4 regions of the Streptacidiphilus albus JL83 genome follow, and region 3 is predicted to be linked to each of the others. Evidence: predicted binding sites of a transcription regulator. Region 3 holds the regulator's gene; each other region holds the start of a gene.
What was found. Region 3 encodes HrcA, which represses chaperone genes, less so after heat shock. Its sites were predicted from a motif close to TTNGCACTCNGNNNNNCNGAGTGCNAA; they were not measured.
Positions count from the first base shown of each region.

Region 1: a site for HrcA is predicted at 1,733-1,759, ahead of BS75_RS46875 (FmdB family zinc ribbon protein). Genes of this name have one in related genera too.
Region 2: a site for HrcA is predicted at 1,625-1,651, ahead of groL (chaperonin GroEL). Genes of this name have one in related genera too.
Region 4: a site for HrcA is predicted at 1,711-1,737, ahead of groL (chaperonin GroEL). Genes of this name have one in related genera too.

Region 1 covers NZ_JQML01000001.1:5,466,973-5,470,618, reverse strand. The annotation lists gene BS75_RS23925 (penicillin acylase family protein) at 1-1,463, opposite strand, end outside; gene BS75_RS46875 (FmdB family zinc ribbon protein) at 1,771-2,127, shown strand; gene BS75_RS23915 (S-methyl-5'-thioadenosine phosphorylase) at 2,219-3,067, shown strand; gene BS75_RS44715 (hypothetical protein) at 3,333-3,646, shown strand, end outside.
Region 2 covers NZ_JQML01000001.1:5,691,222-5,694,867, forward strand. The annotation lists gene BS75_RS24975 (THUMP-like domain-containing protein) at 1-1,051, opposite strand, end outside; gene groES (co-chaperone GroES) at 1,257-1,565, shown strand; gene groL (chaperonin GroEL) at 1,683-3,314, shown strand; gene BS75_RS24990 (MOSC domain-containing protein) at 3,428-3,646, opposite strand, start outside.
Region 3 covers NZ_JQML01000001.1:2,663,311-2,666,956, reverse strand. The annotation lists gene pspAB (PspA-associated protein PspAB) at 1-272, opposite strand, end outside; gene htpX (zinc metalloprotease HtpX) at 330-1,247, opposite strand; gene hrcA (heat-inducible transcriptional repressor HrcA) at 1,431-2,462, shown strand; partial or broken gene dnaJ (molecular chaperone DnaJ) at 2,524-3,646, shown strand, end outside.
Region 4 covers NZ_JQML01000001.1:4,228,081-4,231,726, reverse strand. The annotation lists gene thrC (threonine synthase) at 1-360, shown strand, start outside; gene BS75_RS18170 (MoaD/ThiS family protein) at 440-718, shown strand; gene BS75_RS18165 (cold-shock protein) at 1,349-1,549, shown strand; gene groL (chaperonin GroEL) at 1,892-3,514, shown strand; gene BS75_RS18155 (hypothetical protein) at 3,645-3,646, shown strand, end outside.

The DNA of each region.
Region 1 (3,646 bases), 2.8 Mb from region 3:
CCCCGTGGCGGGGCGTTGCCCGCCACCGGGGCGTTCTGACCCACCGCCTGCTCGGTGGTGTCGTGGTCGGAGATGATCGGCATCCCGTCCTGGGTGCTGCGTACCGTGATCGTCTGGCTCGGGCCGCCGGCGACCTTGATGGTCACCTGCCGGGTCGTGAAGTCGACGTTGCTGCCGTTGACGTCGTAGGTGTTCGGGCCGGTCACCTGCTCCAGGTAGAGGTCCTGGACGTCGGCCCCCATGTTGGTGAAGCCCCAGCTGATCGTCGCGTTGTGGCCGATCACCACGCCCGGCATCCCCGGGAAGGTGAACCCGGTGACGTCGAAGGGGCAGGCCGGGCCGACCGTGTTGCAGTGCAGGCCCATCTGCTCCCAGACCGAAGGCACCCCCGGGCTGAGGTGCGGGTCGTCGGCCAGCAGCGGCAGCCCCGTGGTCGTGTACTTGCCGGAGACCACCCAGGAGTTGGAGCCGATGCCCTGCCCCGGCAGGCCGAGCAGCGCCGGGACGCTGTCGATGTTCGCCGCGAGCTGGGTCGCCGCGCCGGTGAGGCCCTGGACGGCGGTGCCGCCCTCGGCCGCCGTGCCGGCGCCGCTGGTCTTCGACGTCTTCCCACCGGCGCCCTTGCCCTTGGACCGGTCCGAGGTGGTCGTCGCGGTGGTGGGGGTCGTTCCCGAGGAGCCGTCCCCGCTGCCGGGGACATAGGTCGCGTTCTTGGTCCCGGGGTCGGTGACCGTGCCGGTGTTCGCGATCGTCGCACTGGTGCCGTAGGGATACTCCGGGTACAGCTGGGAGATCTGAGTGCTGCTCAGGTTCTGCGCCAGCAGCGAGCGGTCGATCTCCTGCTGCATGTTGCCGCTCAGGTCCCAGGCCATCGCCTTCAGCCAGGACAGCGAGTCGACCGGGGTCCACGGCGCCGGCCGGTAGCCGCCGTGGGAGAGCCCCAGCATCGCGTACTCGACGGAGGCCCCCGCCCCGCCCGGGTGCTGCTTCAGCCAGGCGTTGACCCCGTCGGCGTACGCCTGGAGGTACTGCTTGGTGGCGGCGTCGACGGTGGTGTCGTACTCCTGCTGCGCCACCCCCTGCCAGTTCATGGTCTGGATGAAGGCGTCGGACTGGACGTTGGCGTTGTTCTTGCCCGCGCCGAACATCGACGCCAGCGTCCCCGAGGTGATGTGCCGGTCGACGTCCATCTGCCAGAACCGGTCCTGGGCCTGGACGTAGCCCTGCGCCATGAAGAGGTCGGCCGAGGAGGAGGCATAGATCTGCGGGATGCCGTTGGCGTCCCGGAGCACCGTCACCGGGCCGGACAGGCCCTGGAGTTCGATCGTGCCGGTCGTCTGCGGATAGGAGGCGCGGACCTCGCGCAGGCCGTACCAGCCTCCGCCTGCGGCTCCCGCCACCAGCAGTACCACCAGCAGGATCACCAGCAGTCGGAACCGGCGGAACTTCTTGGTGCGGGGCATCAGGGTCCTTGTGAGGCAGGGGCTCGTCCGCCGCCCTGCAGTGCGGCGGGGCCGACGCTAACGCGGCGGGGCCGACGCTAACACCTGAAGCGGAACCGCTGCGGACTGGTACCCGGCTTCTGCCCCTTCTCGGAGCCGTCTCCTACCTCGCCCGAGGTCACCGCCCGGCCCTCCGGACGGCTGCCGCCGACCGCCCGGAGTATACGGAGCCGCAGCTCACACCGGTCACAGTGGACTATCTCCGGGGAATACCGCATCATTGACCGTCGTTAGCACTCATCAGGCGAGAGTGCCAGGAGGAATACAAGTGCCGACGTACCAGTACCAGTGCACCGAGTGCGGCAACGGTCTTGAGGCAGTCCAGAAGTTCACGGACGACGCCCTGACCGTCTGCCCCGACTGCAGCGGCCGACTGCGGAAGATCTACTCCGCCGTGGGCGTGGTCTTCAAGGGCAGCGGCTTCTACCGCACCGACAGCCGCTCCTCGTCGAGCAGCACGGTGGGGGCGTCGAAGTCGACGTCGTCCTCCGGCGACTCCTCGTCGTCGTCCAGCTCGTCGAGCACGCCCTCGACCACCTCGGGCGCCTCCTCGACGTCGTCGTCCGCCTCGACGTCCTCCTCGGGCGGTTCGTCCTCGGGGGGCAGCTCCTCCCCGGCTGCCTGACCCGGAGTCTTCCGGCCGAGCCCTGCGCTGTCTCTTCCCGGTAGGGGACCGCGGGGCTTCGGCATGCCCGGGCCCGCCTATGCTGCTGCGCATGGCGAACCCGAGCAGCACCGCCGGCGCCGAGGTCGGCGTCATCGGCGGCACCGGACTGTACGCACTGGTCGACGACCTCACCGAGGTGATCGTCGACACTCCCTACGGACGCCCCAGCGACTCTCTCTTCGTCGGCGAGACCGGCGGACGCAGGGTCGCCTTCCTGCCGCGGCACGGCCGCGGCCACGGGGTTCCGCCGCACCGGATCAACTACCGCGCCAACCTGTGGGCGCTGCGCTCGCTGGGCGTCCGCCAGGTACTGGCCCCCTGCGCCACCGGCGGCCTGCGGGCCGCCTACGGCCCCGGGACGCTGCTGGTGCCCGACCAGTTCGTGGACCGGACGACCGGCCGGGTGCAGACCTACTACGACGGCGAGCAGCGCCTCGACGGCCGCACCCCGGCGGTGCTGCACGTCTCCGCCGCCGACCCGTACTGCCCGCGCGGCCGGACGGCGGTGCTGCGGGCCGCAGCGGACCAGGACTGGGAGCCGGTCGACGGCGGGACGCTGGTGGTGATCGAGGGCCCACGCTTCTCCACCCGGGCCGAATCACGCTGGTACGCCGACCAGGGCTGGTCGGTGGTGGGGATGACCGGCCATCCGGAGGCGGTCCTGGCCCGCGAACTGAGCCTCTGCTACACCTCGATCGCCCTGGTCACCGACCTGGACGCGGGCGCCGAGAGCGGCCAGGGGGTGACCCACGCGGAGGTGCTGGAGGTGTTCGCGCAGAACATCGACCGGCTGCGCGGCGTGCTGCTGCAGGCGGTCGGCGGGCTGCCCGCGACCGAGGACCGCACGTGCGTGTGCGCGCAGGCCCTGGACGGGCAGGAGACCGGGCTGGGGCTGTGAGCGGGGCCGGGCTGTGAGCGGGGCCGGGCCGTGAGCGGGGCCGGGCCGTGAGCGGGGCCGGGGCGGGCGCGGGAGAGGGCGGGAGAGGGCGGGCAGGGCGGGCGGGCGGTGCGGGGCCGAGCGCGCTGCTCGATCGGGTGACGGAGTTATCCACACCCCCCGGTTTATCCACAGGAGAGGTCTTCGCGCCGCCCTGGGCCACCGCTGAGCGACAAGGTTGAGGGGTACCCAGCTCCGGACAGCCTCGCAAAGGCGGTGGTTCCCCATGACCCTGACCATCGACACCTCCCCGCGCACGTTCCAGCGGCACCGCGTCCACACCCTGACCCCCGGACCGGCCCGGGACGCCCTCTCCGACCCGCTGTCCGGCCCCCTGCCCGCCACGGAGTGGGAACAGGACGCGGAAGCCCCGGCGGCCGGGACCGCCCCGGCAGGGGCGCTCACAGCCGGCGCAGGCTCCCCGGAGCCGCTCGCGGCGGAGCCGTACGCAGCCGAGCCGCTCGCAGCGGAGCCCGTCGGGCCGTCCTACGGGGCTGCTCCGGCCTGGACCGACGGCTGGACCAATGACTGGGCCGCCGA
Region 2 (3,646 bases), 3.0 Mb from region 3:
AGCCGCGCTTCTTGATCACGACGGTGCCCACGCCGCGCTCGCGGAGCAGGGCCTTGAGCTTCTTCAGGCCGAAGGGGAGGGTGTCGGTGATCTCGTACGCCGTGGCGTACGCGCTGGGGCGCAGGGTGTCGGTGGTGAGGTAGGCGATGCTGGGGTCGATCAGCGTGGCGTCGAGCTGTTCGGCGACCTCGGCGACCAGGTGGGCGCGGATCACCGCGCCGTCCGGTTCGTAGAGGTAGCGGCGGACCGGTCCCGGCTCGGGGTCGGGGAGCCGGCCGCCGGTGAGGCTGTCACCGCCGGGCAGCAGGGTCGCTCGATGGGGTTGTTCTGCCCCGGTGCCGAACCAGAGCACGGCCTCCTTGACGTCGCCGCCGTCGGAGACCCACTCGGCCTCCGCGCCCTCCGGCACGGCCTCGTGCGGAATCCCGGGCGCCACCTTCAACGCCGCGTACGCGCTCTGCCGGGCCGCGCCGACGGCCCAGCTGAGCGGCGGCGAGTAGGCCTCGGGGTCGAAGATCCGGCCCCGGCCGCCCCGCCGGGCCGGGTCCACGAAGACCGCGTCGAAGCCGGCCGGGTCGATCTCGGCGACGTCCGCGCAGCGCTGCTCGATCAGCCCGTCCAGGCCCAGTGCCGCGGCGTTGGCCTCGGCGACGGCGCAGGTCAGCGGGGAGCGGTCGACAGCGAGGACCGAGATCCCGGCCCTGGCCAGGGCGATGGCGTCGCCGCCGACGCCGGAGCAGAGGTCCGCCAGCCGCCGCACGCCGAGCGCGGCGAAGCGCCGTGCCCGCCACTCGGCGACGCTGGTGCGGGTCGCCTGCTCGACCCCGTCTGGGGTGAAGTACATCCGCGCCGCGTCGGCCGCGCCGAACTTGGCCACCGCCCGCTGCCGCAGCCGCGCCTGCGCGATCGCGGCGGACACCAGCTCGGCCGGGTGGTCGCGGCGCAGCCTGGTCGCCACCGCCAGCTCCTCCCCGGGCGCATGGTCGCGCAGCTCGGCCAGCAGCGCCTGGCCCTCGTCGGTCAGCAGGGCCCGGAACGATTCGATCTCCACACCGTTCATCATCGCGTAAGCGACTCGTTGGCACTCTGGTTGACTGAGTGCTAAGCGCGGCCTAGTGTCGTCGTTGGCACTCTCCACTGGAGAGCGCTAACCCGCGAAGAGGCGTTTCCGGCACCGCGACGACGGCTGCGCCATACCAATCTTCGCGACCCAAGACATGAATCACCCCGTGATCTCCGAAGGGGGAGGTCGGAACGTGACGACCACCAGCTCCAAGGTTGCCATCAAGCCGCTCGAGGACCGCATTGTGGTCCAGCCGCTCGAAGCCGAGAAGACCACGGCCTCTGGCCTGGTCATTCCGGACACCGCCAAGGAGAAGCCCCAGGAGGGCGTTGTCCTGGCCGTGGGCCCGGGTCGCTTCGAGGACGGCCAGCGCCTGCCGCTCGACGTCGCCGTCGGCGACATCGTGCTCTACAGCAAGTACGGCGGCACCGAGGTCAAGTACAACGGCGAGGAGTACCTCGTCCTCTCGGCTCGCGACGTCCTCGCGATCGTCGAGAAGTAGGACCCAGCTGTCTGCAGCTGCGACGCTGACCGCAGAGTCGTGACCCGCCCGGGCCCCAGTCATCACTGAGTGAGACCGGGTGCCCGGGCATGGTTGTTTGAGAGGGAAACCCTAAGCATGGCGAAGATCCTGAAGTTCGACGAGGACGCCCGCCGCTCGCTCGAGCGTGGCGTCAACAAGCTGGCCGACACCGTGAAGGTGACGATCGGCCCCAAGGGCCGCAACGTCGTCATCGACAAGAAGTTCGGCGCTCCGACCATCACCAACGACGGTGTCACCATCGCCCGTGAGGTCGAGCTCGACGACCCGTACGAGAACCTTGGCGCGCAGCTCGTCAAGGAGGTCGCCACCAAGACCAACGACATCGCGGGTGACGGCACCACCACCGCGACCGTCCTGGCCCAGGCGCTCGTCAACGAGGGTCTGCGCAACGTCGCCGCCGGCGCCGGCCCCTCCGGGCTGAAGAAGGGCATCGACGCCGCCGTCAAGGCCGTGTCCGACCACCTGCTCTCGGTCGCCCGCGAGATCGACGGCAAGGAGGACATCGCCGCCGTGGCCGCGCTGTCCGCCCAGGACACCGAGGTCGGCGAGCTGATCGCCGAGGCGATGGACAAGGTCGGCAAGGACGGTGTCATCACCGTCGAGGAGTCGAACACCTTCGGCCTGGAGCTCGAGTTCACCGAGGGCATGCAGTTCGACAAGGGTTACCTGTCGCCCTACATGGTCACCGACCAGGAGCGGATGGAGGCGGTCCTGGAGGACCCGTACATCCTCATCCACCAGGGCAAGATCTCCTCGATCCAGGACCTGCTCCCGCTGCTGGAGAAGATCCTCCAGGGCGGCTCCAGCAAGCCGCTGCTGATCATCGCCGAGGACGTCGACGGCGAGGCGCTGTCCACCCTCGTGGTGAACAAGATCCGCGGCACCTTCAACGCCGTCGCGGTGAAGGCCCCCGGCTTCGGCGACCGCCGCAAGGCCATGCTCGGCGACCTGGCCACCCTCACCGGTGCCACCGTCATCGCCGAGGAGGTCGGCCTCAAGCTCGACCAGGCCGGTCTGGAGTCGCTCGGCTCCGCCCGCCGCGTCACCGTCTCCAAGGACAACACCACCGTCGTCGACGGCGCCGGTGAGGCGTCCGAGGTCGCGGGCCGCGTCGCGCAGATCAAGGCCGAGATCGAGAACACCGACTCGGACTGGGACCGCGAGAAGCTGCAGGAGCGCCTGGCCAAGCTGGCCGGCGGGGTCTGCGTGATCAAGGTCGGCGCTGCCACCGAGGTCGAGCTCAAGGAGAAGAAGCACCGTCTTGAGGACGCCATCTCGGCGACCCGCGCGGCGGTCGAGGAGGGCATCGTCGCCGGTGGCGGCGCCTCCCTCGTCCACGCCCAGAAGGTGCTCGACGGCGGCCTCGGCCTGTCCGGCGACGAGGCCGTCGGTGTCGCGGTCGTCCGCCGCGCGCTGGTCGAGCCGCTGCGCTGGATCGCCCAGAACGCGGGCCTTGAGGGCTACGTCATCACCACCAAGGTGGCGGAGCTCGAAGAGGGCCAGGGCTACAACGCCGCGACCGGCGAGTACGGCGACCTGATCAAGGCCGGCGTCATCGACCCGGTCAAGGTCACCCGCTCCGCGCTGCAGAACGCCGCGTCCATCGCGTCGCTGCTGCTCACCACGGAGACCCTGGTCGTCGAGAAGCCGGCCGAGGAGGAGCCCTCCGCGGGTCACTCCCACGGTGGCCACGGCCACTCCCACTGACGCACCGTACGGTCAGTAGTCCGGAGGCCCGGTCCCGCCAGCGTCACGCTGCGGGGCCGGGCCTCCGGCGTGCCGCGGGTCCGGACGCCGCCGGCGCGGGGCGGCCCGGCCGGTCAGCGCACCCGGCGCTCCGCGTGCTTCCGCTGGTGCGGGCCGAGCGCCTCGACGTCCAGCAGCAGCGGCAGCAGGTCGGGCTCCAGCGTCAGCGCCCGGAAGACCACGCCGCTGGTCACCGCGTGCGCGGGGCGCGACAGCACGGTCAGCTCGTCGCCGGCCCGGATCTCGCCGGGAGTGATCACCCGTAGGTAGGCGCCGGGGAGCGCCCGCTGGGT
Region 3 (3,646 bases):
GAGGTCAGCCAGGTGTAGCCGTAGGAGTCCCGGCTGGACTCGATCGGCGTGCCGCCCCGGCCGGTGTCGGCGTCCAGCAGCGCCTGGACGTCCTGCTGGATCTGGGCGAAGGCGCCGCCCTCGGCTGCGGCGAAGCAGACCGAGCCGACGCCGGTGGGCTTGAACCCGGCGGCGGCCTCCAGCGTGATCGCCGCCGAGGGCAGGCCGAAGAGCTGGTCCAGGTCGGGCTTGACGGGCTTGGTGCGGCCGAGCAGGGCGTCCAGGAAGCCCATGGGGGTCAGCTCCTCGGTAGGCAGGGCGGGCAGGAGGCGGTGCGGGCCCCGAAGGGGCTACTGGCGGCCGAGCTCGGCGGAGATCTTGCCGAGCTGCTCCAGCCGCTTCTCCAGCGAGGGGTGGGTCGAGAACGCGTTGCTGATCGCCTCGCTCGGCTTCAGCGCCGGGGCGAAGTAGAAGGCGTTGAACGGCTGCGCGCGGCGCAGGTCCTGGGTGGGGATGGCGGCCATCTGCCCGGTGACCTTGGTCAGCGCCGAGGCCAGCGCCGAGGGGCGGCCGGTCAGCTCGGCGGCCGAGCGGTCGGCGGACAGCTCGCGGTAGCGGGAGAGCATCCGGGTCAGCAGGAAGCTGATGGCGTAGGCGACCGCGCTGACCGCGATCACCGCGAGCATGATCATCCCGCTGTTGTCGTCCCGGTTGTCGCGGCGGTCGAAGCCGCCGAACATCCCGAACTGGACGCCCACCCTGGTGATCACACCGGCCAGCACGCCCAGGAAGCCGGCGATGGTCATCACCATCACGTCCTTGTGGGCGACGTGGGAGAGCTCGTGGGCGAGCACGCCCTCCAGCTCCTCCGGCTCCAGCCGGCGGAGCAGCCCGGTGGTGACGCAGACCACGGCGTTCTTCTCGTTGCGGCCGGTCGCAAAGGCGTTCGGTACGTCACTCTGAGCGACGGCCACCCGCGGCTTCTGCATGTCGGCCAGCGCGCAGAGCCGGTCCACGGCGCCGTGCAGCTCCGGGAACTCCTGCGGGGTGACCTCGCGGGCGCCCATGCTGAAGGCGGCGATCTTGTCGCTGAACCAGAACTGGGCGATGAACAGCCCGGCGGCGACCACGACCACGATCGGCCAGGCGCCCTTGAGCAGCACGATCAGCGCGCCGACGAAGACCACGTACAGCAGCCCGATCAGGAACATCGTCAGGACCATGCGGTTGGTCAAGCCCCGGTCGGGGGCAAAGCGTGTCCTGGCCATGACTCTCTCCTCAAAGTGTGCCTTCTCCATGCAATTCTGCCCTGTCGGGCTTACCCACAAGTACGTCCGGGGCGGCCCGGCCGTTCCGGTGGCGCACCCTTCCGCCTTACACTGGCCGGACGGGTATTGGCACTCCTTTCCCCAGAGTGCCAGAACCGACCGACCGCAGGAGGTGCGTGCCCCGTGCTTGAGGAGCGCAAGCTCGACGACCGCAAGCTCGCGGTGCTGCGTGCCATCGTCCAGGACTATGTCGGGACCGAGGAGCCGGTGGGCTCGAAGGCCCTGGTCGAACGGCACAATCTCGGCGTGTCCCCGGCCACCGTGCGTAACGACATGGCCGCACTGGAGGACGAGGGCTACATCCACCAGCCGCACACCAGCGCCGGACGGGTGCCGACCGACAAGGGCTACCGGCTCTTCGTCGACCGGTTGACCGAGGTCAAGCCACTGTCCGGGGCGGAGCGCCGAGCCATCGGCAACTTCCTGGACCACGCGCTGGACCTGGACGACGTGGTGGCCCGGACGGTGCGGCTGCTGGCGCAGCTGACCCGGCAGGTCGCGGTGGTCCAGTACCCCTCGCTCTCGCGTTCGGCCGTGCGCCACGTCGAACTGGTCTCGCTCACCCCGACCCGGGTGATGCTGGTGCTGATCACCGACACCGGCCGGGTCGAGCAGCGGCTGATCGACTGCCCCTCGGCGGTCGGCGAGACGCTGCTCGCGGACCTGCGGGCGCGGTTGAACAGCAGTGCCGGGGGCCAGCGCTTCGCCGAGGTGCCGACCCTGCTGCAGGACCTCCCCGAGGGCTTCGAGCACGAGGACCGGGGCGTGGTCACGGCCGTGCTGTCGACCCTCTTCGAGGCGCTGGCGGAGCAGACCGAGGAGCGGATCGTCATCGGCGGTTCGGCCAACCTCACCCGCTTCCCGCACGACTTCCCGCTCACCATCGCCCCCGTGCTGGAGGCCCTGGAGGAGCAGGTGGTCCTGCTGAAGTTGCTCGGAGAGACCGCGGACGCGGGCATGATGGTGCGGATCGGCCGGGAGAACGCCTACGAGGGGCTGAATTCCACGTCGGTCGTGTCGGTGGGCTACGGTTCGGGCGACGAGACCGTCGCCAAACTGGGCGTGGTCGGGCCGACGCGGATGGACTACCCGGGCACCATGGGCGCCGTCCGGGCAGTGGCGCGGTACGTCGGCCAGATCCTGGCGGCGTCCTAGCGTCCTTGCCTGAGCTGGATACTGGATCGTCGGCGCGAACGGAAACAAGCGGAGCATTTTGGTGGCCACGGACTACTACGCGGTACTCGGCGTCCGGCGTGACGCGGGTCAGGACGAGATCAAGAAGGCGTTCCGCCGTCTGGCGAGAGAACTCCATCCGGATGTCAACCCGGACCCGAAGACCCAGGAGCGGTTCAAGGAGATCAACGCCGCCTACGAGGTCCTCTCGGACCCCAACAAGCGGCAGATCTACGACCTGGGCGGTGACCCGCTCTCCGCCAACGGCGGCGGTGCGGGCCCGGCGGCTTCGGCGCCGGGGCCGGCTTCGGCTTCAGCGACATCATGGACGCCTTCTTCGGCGGCGCGGCCGGCGGCCAGCGCGGCCCGCGCTCGCGCACCCGGCGCGGCCAGGACGCGATGATCCGGATCGACATCGACCTCGAAGAGGCGGCGTTCGGCACCACCAAGGACATCCAGGTGGACACCGCCGTCGTCTGCACCACCTGCAACGGCGAGGGCGCGGCCCCCGGTACCTCCGCCCAGACCTGTGACATGTGTCGCGGTCGCGGCGAGGTGTCGCAGGTCACCCGGTCCTTCCTGGGCCAGGTCATGACCTCGCGCCCGTGCCCGCAGTGCCAGGGCTTCGGCACGGTCGTGCCGACCCCCTGCCCCGAGTGCGCCGGCGACGGCCGGGTCCGCGCCCGGCGCACCCTGACCGTGAAGATCCCGGCCGGTGTCGACAACGGCACCCGGATCCAGCTGGCCGGCGAGGGCGAGGTCGGCCCCGGCGGCGGCCCGGCCGGCGACCTCTACGTCGAGATCAGCGAGAACGCCCACTCGACCTTCCAACGGCGCGGGGACGACCTGCACTGCACGGTCACCCTGCCGATGACGGCGGCCTCGCTGGGCACCAAGGTCCCGCTGGAGACCCTGGACGGCGGCGTCGAGATCGACGTCCGTCCCGGCACCCAGTCCGGCCAGTCGATCCCGCTGCACGGGCGGGGCATCACCCACCTGCGCGGCGGCGGCCGGGGCGACCTGATAGTGCATGTCGAGGTGCAGACCCCGAGCAAGCTCGACGCCGAGCAGGAGGACCTGCTCCGCCGGCTCGCCAAGCTGCGCGGCGAGGAGCGCCCCTCGGGCACCTTCGCCCCCGGCCAGCAGGGACTCTTCTCCCGGCTGAA
Region 4 (3,646 bases), 1.6 Mb from region 3:
CAGAAGCCGGACACCATCGCCAAGTCCCTCGCCATCGGCAACCCCGCCGACGGCCCCTACGTCCTGGACATCTGCCGCCGCACCGGCGGCGCGGTCGAGGACGTCGACGACGCGCAGATCGTGGACGCCATCAAGCTGCTGGCGCGGACCGAGGGCATCTTCGCGGAGACCGCGGGCGGCGTGACCGTCGGCGTGCTGCGCAAGCTCATCGAGAACGGCCTGCTCGACCCGGCCGCCGAGACCGTCGTGCTGAACACCGGCGACGGCCTGAAGACGCTGGACGCGGTGGAGGCCACCACCGGCCTGTCCGCCACCATCCGCCCCACCCTGGACTCGTTCCGCGAGGCCGGACTCGGGTGACCGAGCGTAGCGGGGGAACCGATCAGGGAGCGCGGCGCCCGCAGCCGTCTCCGAACGAAGTCAGGTCAGGAGCTAGAGCATGAGCGTTTCCGTCCGCATTCCGACCATCCTGCGCACCTACACCGGCGGCGCGGCCGAGGTGAAGGCCGAGGGCGCGACCCTGGCCGCGGTCATCGCCGACCTGGAGGCCAACCACGCCGGTATCGGCGGCCGGATCCTGGACGACACCGGCAAGCTGCGCCGTTTCGTCAATGTGTACGTGAACGACGACGACGTTCGGTTCGCGGACGGCCTGGAGACGGCCACCGCGGACGGCGCGAATGTGTCGATCATTCCCGCCGTGGCCGGCGGCTGCTGATCACCGGCGGCAACTGCAGGTAATTCCGGAACCGGGTCCCCTGAATTCCCAGGGACCCGGTTCCGCTGTTCCGGGGCGCCGGCAAAGGGCGCACACAATAGGACCGGAAGGTTCCGATCCTCTTTCCGATACGGAGCGTGCTGGAGCACCGCGCGGCGTCGGGTGCTCCGCGACAGCGGTAGAGTGGCCGAGGGCCGCTCGGGCAGCGTTGCTTTTCGGCCGTCGCTTTCCGTACGCCGCTTTCGGGCCGCTGTCCGGTCCTGTACCGCCGGCACCACGTTCGAACCGCGCCGCGCCCACCGGGTCCCCGGCTTCCGCCGCCCGGGTCCCCCGTGCCGCTCCTGCCCGCCCCGGCCCGGCAGTCCCGGCCGGACTGCGGCCCGGCGTCAGAATTTACAGTTCTTTTTGTCCTGCTGGTCCGCTATGTCCGGACCGTATTGCGCGGGTTTGTTGGCGTTCGCCGGCACCTGTCCGATAACACCCTCCAAGAATTAACCGCCTTATGCCCTGTTGCAGAGGGCATCGGAGTGGATACATTCAGCGTCGGTCGGAGCGTTGCGCAGCGCGCAGTAGCCCGGCCCGGACCGCGGAGTGCGGACCGTGAAAGGGCCAGTAATAGGGGAGTTTGGAATGGCTCAGGGCACCGTCAAGTGGTTCAACGCGGAGAAGGGGTACGGCTTCATCGCGGTCGACGGTGGTGCGGACGTGTTCGTCCACTACAGCGCGATCCAGATGGACGGGTACCGGTCGCTCGAAGAGGGCCAGCGAGTCGAGTTCGAGATCTCGCAGGGTCAGAAGGGTCCGCAGGCGGACATGGTCCGCGTGGTGTGACCTGGTCGGGTGATCGCTGACTAGACATGACCGGCCGAGCCTCGTTCCGAACGAAGCAGTGACGCAGGTCTTCCGCCAGGCCCGCACCCTTCGGGGGTGCGGGCCTGGCGGCTTTGGCCGTCCGCTCCCGCCCCGCTCCCGCAGCGCCACCCCCCGAGCCGCTTGCACTCAAGGGGGTCGAGTGCTAATCATTGGCGTTAGCACTCTGAGGTAGAGAGTGACAACGGGCCGGGTAGGTGAGGCCCCGGGCGCGACGGGAAGTGACCGTCGCCGGCCGGGTCCGTCCGTCGCGGGCGCCAGCGCGGTCCACACGCAGCCACCCTGTCCGGGAGGACCACTTCCATGGCCAAGATCATTGCGTTTAACGAGGAAGCTCGTCGCGGCCTTGAGCGCGGGATGAACCAGCTCGCCGACGCTGTCAAGGTCACGCTCGGCCCCAAGGGCCGCAACGTCGTCCTGGAGAAGAAGTGGGGCGCCCCCACGATCACCAACGACGGTGTCTCCATCGCCAAGGAGATCGAGCTCGAGGACCCGTACGAGAAGATCGGTGCCGAGCTCGTCAAGGAGGTCGCCAAGAAGACGGACGACGTCGCTGGCGACGGCACCACCACCGCCACCGTGCTGGCCCAGGCGCTCGTGCGCGAGGGCCTGCGCAACGTCGCCGCCGGCGCCAACCCGATGGCGCTGAAGCGCGGCATCGAGAAGGCCGTCGCCGCCGTCTCGGCGCAGCTCCTGGAGCTGGCGAAGGACGTGGAGACCAAGGAGCAGATCGCCTCCACCGCCTCCATCTCCGCCGCTGACCCGCAGATCGGCGAGCTCATCGCCGAGGCGATGGACAAGGTCGGCAAGGAAGGCGTCATCACCGTCGAGGAGTCGCAGACCTTCGGTCTGGAGCTTGAGCTCACCGAGGGCATGCGCTTCGACAAGGGCTTCATCTCGGCCTACTTCGCCACCGACCTGGAGCGTATGGAGACGTCCTTCGACGACCCGTACATCCTGATCGCCAACTCCAAGATCGGCGGGGTCAAGGACCTGCTCCCGATCCTGGAGAAGGTCATGCAGTCCGGCAAGCCGCTGCTGATCATCGCCGAGGACGTCGAGGGCGAGGCCCTGTCGACCCTGGTGGTCAACAAGATCCGCGGCACCTTCAAGTCCGTCGCCGTCAAGGCCCCGGGCTTCGGCGACCGCCGCAAGGCCATGCTCGGTGACATCGCCATCCTCACCGGTGGCACGGTCATCTCCGAGGAGGTCGGCCTCAAGCTGGAGAACGCCGGTCTCGACCTGCTGGGCCGCGCCCGCAAGGTCGTCATCACCAAGGACGAGACCACCATCGTCGACGGCGCCGGCGAGAGCGACCAGGTCGCCGGCCGGGTCAACCAGATCCGTGCCGAGATCGAGAACAGCGACTCGGACTACGACCGCGAGAAGCTCCAGGAGCGCCTGGCGAAGCTCGCGGGCGGCGTGGCCGTCATCAAGGCCGGCGCCGCGACCGAGGTCGAGCTCAAGGAGCGCAAGCACCGCATCGAGGACGCCGTCCGCAACGCGAAGGCCGCCGTCGAGGAGGGCATCGTCGCGGGTGGTGGCGTTGCGCTGCTGCAGGCCGGCGTGATCTTCGACAAGCTGGAGCTGGAGGGCGACGAGGCCACCGGCGCCAACATCGTCAAGGTCGCCCTTGAGGCCCCGATCAAGCAGATCGCCTTCAACGCCGGCCTTGAGGGCGGCGTCGTGGTGGAGAAGGTGCGCAACCTTCCGGCCGGCCACGGCCTGAACGCTGCCACCGGCGAGTACGTGGACCTGATCGCGGCCGGCATCATCGACCCGGCCAAGGTCACCCGCTCCGCCCTGCAGAACGCGGCCTCCATCGCCGCGCTCTTCCTCACCACCGAGGCCGTCATCGCCGACAAGCCGGAGAAGGCTGCTGCCCCCGCGGGCGGCGGCATGCCCGGCGGCGACATGGACTTCTGATCCCACGCTCGATCGGGATCGGCAGGACCTGAAGCAGCACTGACCGCGAGGCGGTCCTCCCCTTCCGGGGAGGGCCGCCTCGCGGCGTTCCCGGCGGCCCGGTCGGCGGCGGGTGCGAGAGAATGGCCGGAT